One region of the Romboutsia hominis genome, then DNA from elsewhere that is predicted to be linked to it. Evidence: predicted binding sites of a transcription regulator. Region 1 holds the regulator's gene; each other region holds the start of a gene.
What was found. Region 1 encodes HrcA, which represses chaperone genes, less so after heat shock. Its sites were predicted from a motif close to TTAGCACTCNNNNNNNNNGAGTGCTAA; they were not measured.
Positions count from the first base shown of each region.

Region 2: the regulator HrcA is predicted to act here: its motif matches at 866-892, upstream of clpB (ATP-dependent chaperone ClpB).
Region 3: the regulator HrcA is predicted to act here: its motif matches at 1,250-1,276, upstream of FRIFI_RS13225 (co-chaperone GroES).

Region 1 is NZ_LN650648.1:618,301-620,586, forward strand. Features, by position in the region: gene hemW (radical SAM family heme chaperone HemW) at 1-274, shown strand, start outside; gene hrcA (heat-inducible transcriptional repressor HrcA) at 374-1,390, shown strand; gene grpE (nucleotide exchange factor GrpE) at 1,409-1,966, shown strand; gene dnaK (molecular chaperone DnaK) at 2,123-2,286, shown strand, end outside.
Region 2 is NZ_LN650648.1:1,413,861-1,416,146, reverse strand. Features, by position in the region: gene FRIFI_RS06815 (Bax inhibitor-1/YccA family protein) at 1-158, shown strand, start outside; gene FRIFI_RS06810 (hypothetical protein) at 311-739, shown strand; gene clpB (ATP-dependent chaperone ClpB) at 969-2,286, shown strand, end outside.
Region 3 is NZ_LN650648.1:2,739,166-2,741,451, reverse strand. Features, by position in the region: gene cls (cardiolipin synthase) at 1-1,196, shown strand, start outside; gene FRIFI_RS13225 (co-chaperone GroES) at 1,351-1,635, shown strand; gene groL (chaperonin GroEL) at 1,654-2,286, shown strand, end outside.

The DNA.
Region 1 (2,286 bases):
GATAGAAAAAAATGAAAAACCTATAAGCAATTTAGAAAATTTAAGTATAGAAGATAAAATACAAGAAAAAATATTTATGGGACTTAGAATGAATGAAGGGATATATTTTGAAGACTTTAAAAAAGAATTTAATATAGAATTCAAAAATAAATATAATAAGCAAATTGAGGATTTGAAAAATAAAGACTTAATAAAAGAAAGTAAAGTAGGTATTAAGCTTACCCAAAAGGGACGAGAAATATCAAATTCTGTATTTGTTGAATTCATAAATTAATTAGAAAGTGTTGACAAGAATAAAATAAAATGATATATAATATATATAATCTTTTTAGCACTCGAAAGTAGTGAGTGCTAACAGCGAGGAGTGAAGGTGATGGAATTAAATGAAAGAAAATTAAAGATCCTCAAAGCTATAGTTAAAGATTATATAGAAACAGCTGAGGCTGTAGGCTCACGAACTATATCAAAAAAACATGACTTAGGTGTAAGTGCTGCCACTATAAGGAATGAAATGGCTGACCTTGAAGAATTAGGATATTTAATCCAGCCACATACCTCGGCAGGTAGAGTTCCATCTGAGAAAGGATACAAGCTTTATGTAGATTCTCTTATGAGTCAAAGTGAACTTAGTGACGAAGAGAAAATTTTAATAGAGAGTTGTATAAATAAAAATGTTAATGATATAAGAGATTTAATTCATGAGACTTCTAAGCTATTATCAGAAATTACTAATTATACAACTGTAGCTGTTACTAAAAACTTAGTTAATCAAAGTGTTATAAAACACATACAGTTAGTTAGTATGAGTGATAACAACATTTTATTAATAGTTGTTACAGATAAAGGTGATATAAAAAATGTAAATTTAGCTACTAACACTCATTTAGATCAATCAAAATTAAACATAATTTCTGACAATCTAACTAGAAAATTATCAGGAAAAAGTATAGTTGATTTAGATGAAAAACTTATAGCATTTATAAAATATGAAATAAGTGAACATGCAGTGTTAATAGATGAATTAATAGATGCACTAAATTTTGATACCAATGATGATACATCAATTTCACTAAGTGGAGCAACTAATATATTTAACTATCCCGAATTTAATGATGTACTTAAGGCCAAGTCATTTTTACATATGCTAGAACATAAGGAAATGATATCTAGTATGGCTAAGTCAAAAGGTATACAGAAGGATAATGTTAATATAATCATTGGTAGTGATAATGATTTTGAGTTAGCGCAAGATTGTAGTATAGTTACAGCAACTTATAATATAAGTAGAGATCTAGTAGGGCGTATAAGTTTTATAGGGCCTACAAGAATGGACTATGCTAAGATTTATACAATTGTTAATTATATGAGTTTGATTTTTAACAAAAAATAGATTAAGGGGTGTAACATATTGCAAGAAAATAATTTAGAAAAAGAAAATGTAAAAGAAGAATTAGAAACTTCAAGTGAAATTGAAGAAACGACTGAGGAAGTTGTAGAAGACAATGTTACAGATATAAATGACAAATTAGAAGAAAATAAATTAAGAGAAGAATTAGAGGCTCTTAATGATAAGCATCAAAGACTTCAAGCAGAATATGCAAACTATAGAAGAAGAACAAATGAAGAAAAAGAAACTATAGGATTATTTGCAAATGAAAAAATACTAAACGATATAATACCTGTTATCGATAGTATGGAAAGAGCTTTAGAAGCTTGTGATGACAAAGAAGGAAGTATGTACCAAGGAATAGACTTAGTATATAAGCAACTTCAAGGAATACTTACAAAGTATGGAGTTGAAGCAATAGAAGCTGAAAATGCAGACTTTGATCCAAATTTACACTTAGCAGTAATGCAAGAAAGTGTTGATGGAGTTGAAGCAAATAAGGTTGTAATGGTACTTCAAAAAGGATACAAACTAGGAAATAAAGTATTAAGACCAAGTATGGTTAAAGTATCTTGCTAGTTTGATATAAATAGCAATAAAGTTTAAGAATTTAGCTAAAATATATCTTATGTTCTAGCAAAATTAGAACTTAGATATTTAAATATATAAAATAAATAATAACTAAATTCTATATAGAATAAAAATCATAAAAAATTATTTAGGAGGAATTTGGTCATGGGAAAAATAATAGGAATTGACTTAGGAACAACAAACTCTTGTGTAGCAGTATTAGAAGGTGGAGAACCACAAATAATAACTAATGCAGAAGGTATGAGAACTACTCCATCAGTAGTAGCATTTACTAAGGACGGAGACAGAATAGTAGGGGAGCCTGCAAA
Region 2 (2,286 bases), 800 kb from region 1:
GATATATATTATATGATATAAGTCTAATAAAATATGACATAGAATCAGGAAACATAATAAGTAAGAATGATTTATCTATACATGTATTAAATCTTTATCTAGACTTTGTAAATATCTTACTAGATTTATTAAATTTAATATATGAATTCAAAGATTAATAAATAAAAAGACTAGATTATACTAATTAGTATAATCTAGTCTTTTTATTTATCCTTAAATCCTTATATATTTGCAATAATTTAATTCTAAATAATCTTCATATAATTATTAAATATAGGAATACTATTATTATATAACTCAGGAGGAAACTATGGGAAAATATAAATTAGACTATTTCGCTAAATATTATTTCTTTGAAGAAGAAGACTTTCTAAAAGAGGAAGAGGGAGAGTATATATTAAATAGAATAAAGGAAAGCAATAGATTTGATTATAAGGGATATTCTTATAAATATACTAAATATAATAATATATCTAAGGGTTGTACTCAAAAAAATGTAGATGTGGAAATTCCTAAGGAAAGTATAGATATAATATTAAACGGAGATAGAGTACACCTTGATTTAATATACAAATTTTACACAAAGAAATTAGAGGATCATATTAGAATAACTACTAGAATAAGTGAAAAAACAAAAGAGGTTTCTTGTCTTTTATATATAGATTATATTCAGGCTAATGATTTTATAAAGGAATTAGAAAACATTAAAAAATTACAAGAATATAATATGAAAAGCTAAAGTAAAAGCACCTATTCCAATGAATTGTAATAGGTGCTTTTACTTTTATATATTTTATATTGACAAATAAGATAAAAAACTATTGACAAAGTATTTTTATAGGAGTATATTGTAGTTAATAAATTATTAGCACTCAACTAAATAGAGTGCTAATAAGAAAATTCTAAATAAAATAAACAATTAAGATTTTACTGAAAATAATATATATTATGATAGTGGAGGGATACATATGGATATAGAAAGAATGACTGTAAGGGTACAAAAAGCTTTAAATGAAGCTTATAATATAGGTGTTAAAAACCATAATCAACAAATAGATGTTATACACTTATTAAGTGCATTAGTCAATCAAGAAGATGGACTTATACCTAATATATTAGAAAAAATGGGTGTATCAGTAGATTCAGTAAAAAATAGTATAGATATGGAACTGAGCAAATTACCTCAAATTCATGGAGAAGGTATAAGTTCACAAGGTGTTACAGCTACAAGAAGAATAAATGAAATTTTAATAAAAGCAGAAGAAATATCTAAAGAATTTAAAGATTCTTATATAAGTGTAGAACATGTAATGCTTGCTATGATAGATATGGAAGGTAATACACCAGTAGGAAAAGTATTAAGACAATACAATATAAATAAAAGTAATTTCTTAGAAGTACTATCACAAGTTCGTGGAAGTCAAAGAGTAGAAACTCAAGATCCTGAAGGCACTTATGAAGCACTAACTAGATATGGAACTAATTTAGTAGATTTAGCTAAGAAAAATAAATTAGATCCAGTTATAGGTCGTGACGAAGAAATAAGAAGAGTTATAAGAATATTATCAAGAAGAACTAAAAATAATCCAGTACTTATAGGTGAACCTGGTGTTGGTAAAACTGCAATAGTTGAAGGATTAGCAGAAAGAATAGTTCGTGGAGATGTACCAGAAGGACTTAAGGATAAAGTTATTTATGCACTAGATATGGGTTCATTAATAGCAGGTGCAAAATATAGAGGGGAATTTGAAGAAAGATTAAAAGCAGTACTTAAAGAAGTTCAATCTTCAGAAGGAAAAATAATACTATTTATAGATGAGATACACACAATAGTAGGTGCTGGTAAAACTGATGGAGCAATGGATGCTGGTAACCTAATAAAACCAATGTTAGCTCGTGGAGAACTTAATTGTATAGGTGCTACTACATTTGATGAATATAGACAATATATAGAAAAAGATAAAGCACTTGAAAGACGTTTCCAACCAGTTATAGCAGAGGAACCAAGTGTATCAGATACTATATCTATACTTCGTGGGCTTAAAGAAAGATTTGAAATACATCATGGTATAAGAATACATGATAACGCAATAGTAGCTGCTGCTAAATTATCAGATAGATATATACAAGATAGATACCTTCCTGATAAAGCAATAGACTTAATAGATGAAGCTGGTGCTATGATTAGAAGTGAGATAGATTCTTTACCAACAGAACTAGACACTGTAAGAAGAAGAATATTTACGCTTGAAACTGAAAAAGAAGCACTTCTTAAGGAAAATGATG
Region 3 (2,286 bases), 920 kb from region 1:
TTAATACAAATCAATTATTAAATGAAAATATAGAAGACTATAGCAAAAAAAGGGTAATAAGTTTACTACTTAATACAGGAAAACTTCCATTTACGACGAATAATAAAGTAAGTGTATATATTGATGGAAATCAAAAATTTAAAAATCTTCTAGAAGACATAAAAAATGCAAAAAATCATATACATTTAGAGTACTTCATTATAAAAGATAGTGAAATAGGAAGAGAATTAAAAGATTTATTAATCAAAAAATCCAATGAGGGTGTAAAGATAAGAATATTATATGACGATGTAGGATGTTGGAGATTTTGGTTTTATAGAAAGTTTTTTAATGAAATGAAGGAAAATGGAATAGAAATAGTAGCATTCTTACCAGCTAAATTTCCATTGACAGGTGGAAAGCTAAATTATAGAAATCATAGAAAGATAGCTATAATAGATGGAAAAATTGGATACACTGGCGGCCTAAATATAGGTGATGAATATATGGGTAAAAATAAAAAGTTTGGATACTGGAGAGATACCCATATAAAAATAGAAGGAACCTCAGTGTATATGTTACAAATGATATTTTTAACAGATTGGTACTATACAACAAAAGAGATCATAACAGAAGATAAATATTTCCCAAGTCCTCAAAGATGTGGTAATAGTATGGTTCAAATAATAGCTAGTGGACCTGATAGTGATTGGGAATCTATACGATATGCTTATTTCTCAGCTATTTGCCAAGCTAAAAAAAGTATTTATATAGAAACTCCTTATTTTATACCAGATGAAAGTATACTTATAGCACTTAAAAGTGCAGCGCTAAGTGGAGTTGATGTAAGGATAGTATTCCCTAAGATAGCTGATCATAAGATAGTTAACAATGCTTCTTACTCATACTTTGATGATATATTAAAGTCAGGAGGTAAAGTCTACTTATATACAAAGGGATTTATACACTCTAAAATAATGACAATAGATGATAAAATAGCATCTACAGGCTCTGCTAATATGGATTTAAGAAGTTTTATGCTTAATTTTGAAATAAATGCATTTATATATGACAAAAAAATTGTAGAAAGAATGAATAAAGATTTTTTTGAGGATTTAAATAGTAGTGAAGAGTTAACATTAGATGAATTTTCTAAGCGAAAATTAGGTAAAAAGGTTAGAGAATCAATAGCTAGGTTGTTCTCGCCTATATTATAAAATTTAACAAAAACTATTGAAAAATATGGGAAGTTAATATATTATAATAATTGTTAGCACTCTAACTTAAAGAGTGATAACAATTATTTTGTTTATAATATATTTTAGATATTAGAATTTTTACATATTTACAATTCATTTAGGAGGGAAAAATATGAAAATAAGACCATTAGCTGACAGGGTAGTTATTAAAATGTTAGAAGCAGAAGAAAAAACTGCAAGTGGTATAGTTTTACCAGGAGCTGCTAAAGAAAAGCCACAAATGGCTGAAGTTTTAGAAGTAGGACCAGGTGGAATAGTTGACGGAAAAGAAATAGTTATGGAATTAAAAGTTGGAGATAAAGTTTTATTCCAAAAATATGCAGGAACAGAAGTTAAAATAGATGGGCAAGAGTACACAATATTAAGACAAAGTGAAATACTAGCAGTAGTTGAATAATAATAGGAGGGGATAGAAATGGCTAAAGAAATAAAATTTGCACAAGATTCAAGAAAAGCTTTAGAAAATGGTGTTAACAAATTAGCAGATACAGTTAAGGTTACATTAGGACCTAAAGGAAGAAATGTTATATTAGATAAGAAATTTGGTGCACCTCTTATAACTAATGATGGTGTTACAATAGCTAAGGAAATAGAGTTAGAAGATAGATTTGAAAATATGGGAGCTCAATTAGTTAAAGAAGTTGCCACTAAGACTAATGATGTAGCTGGAGATGGTACTACAACTGCAACAGTACTTGCTCAAGCTATAATAAGAGAAGGATTAAAGAACGTAACTGCTGGAGCTAACCCAGTATTACTAAGAAAAGGTATACAAAAAGCTGTTGAAGTAGCAGTTGAAGAATTAAAGAAACAATCAAGAACTATAGAAACTAAAGAATCTATATCTCAAGTTGCTTCTATATCTGCTGGAGACGAAGAAGTTGGTAAGTTAATAGCAGAAGCTATGGAAATCGTAGGAAAAGATGGAGTTATAACAGTTGAAGAATCTAAAACTATGCATACAGAATTAGATGCTGTTGAAGGTATGCAATTTGATAGAGGATTTGTATCTGCTTACATGGTAACAGATGTAGATAAGATGGAAGCT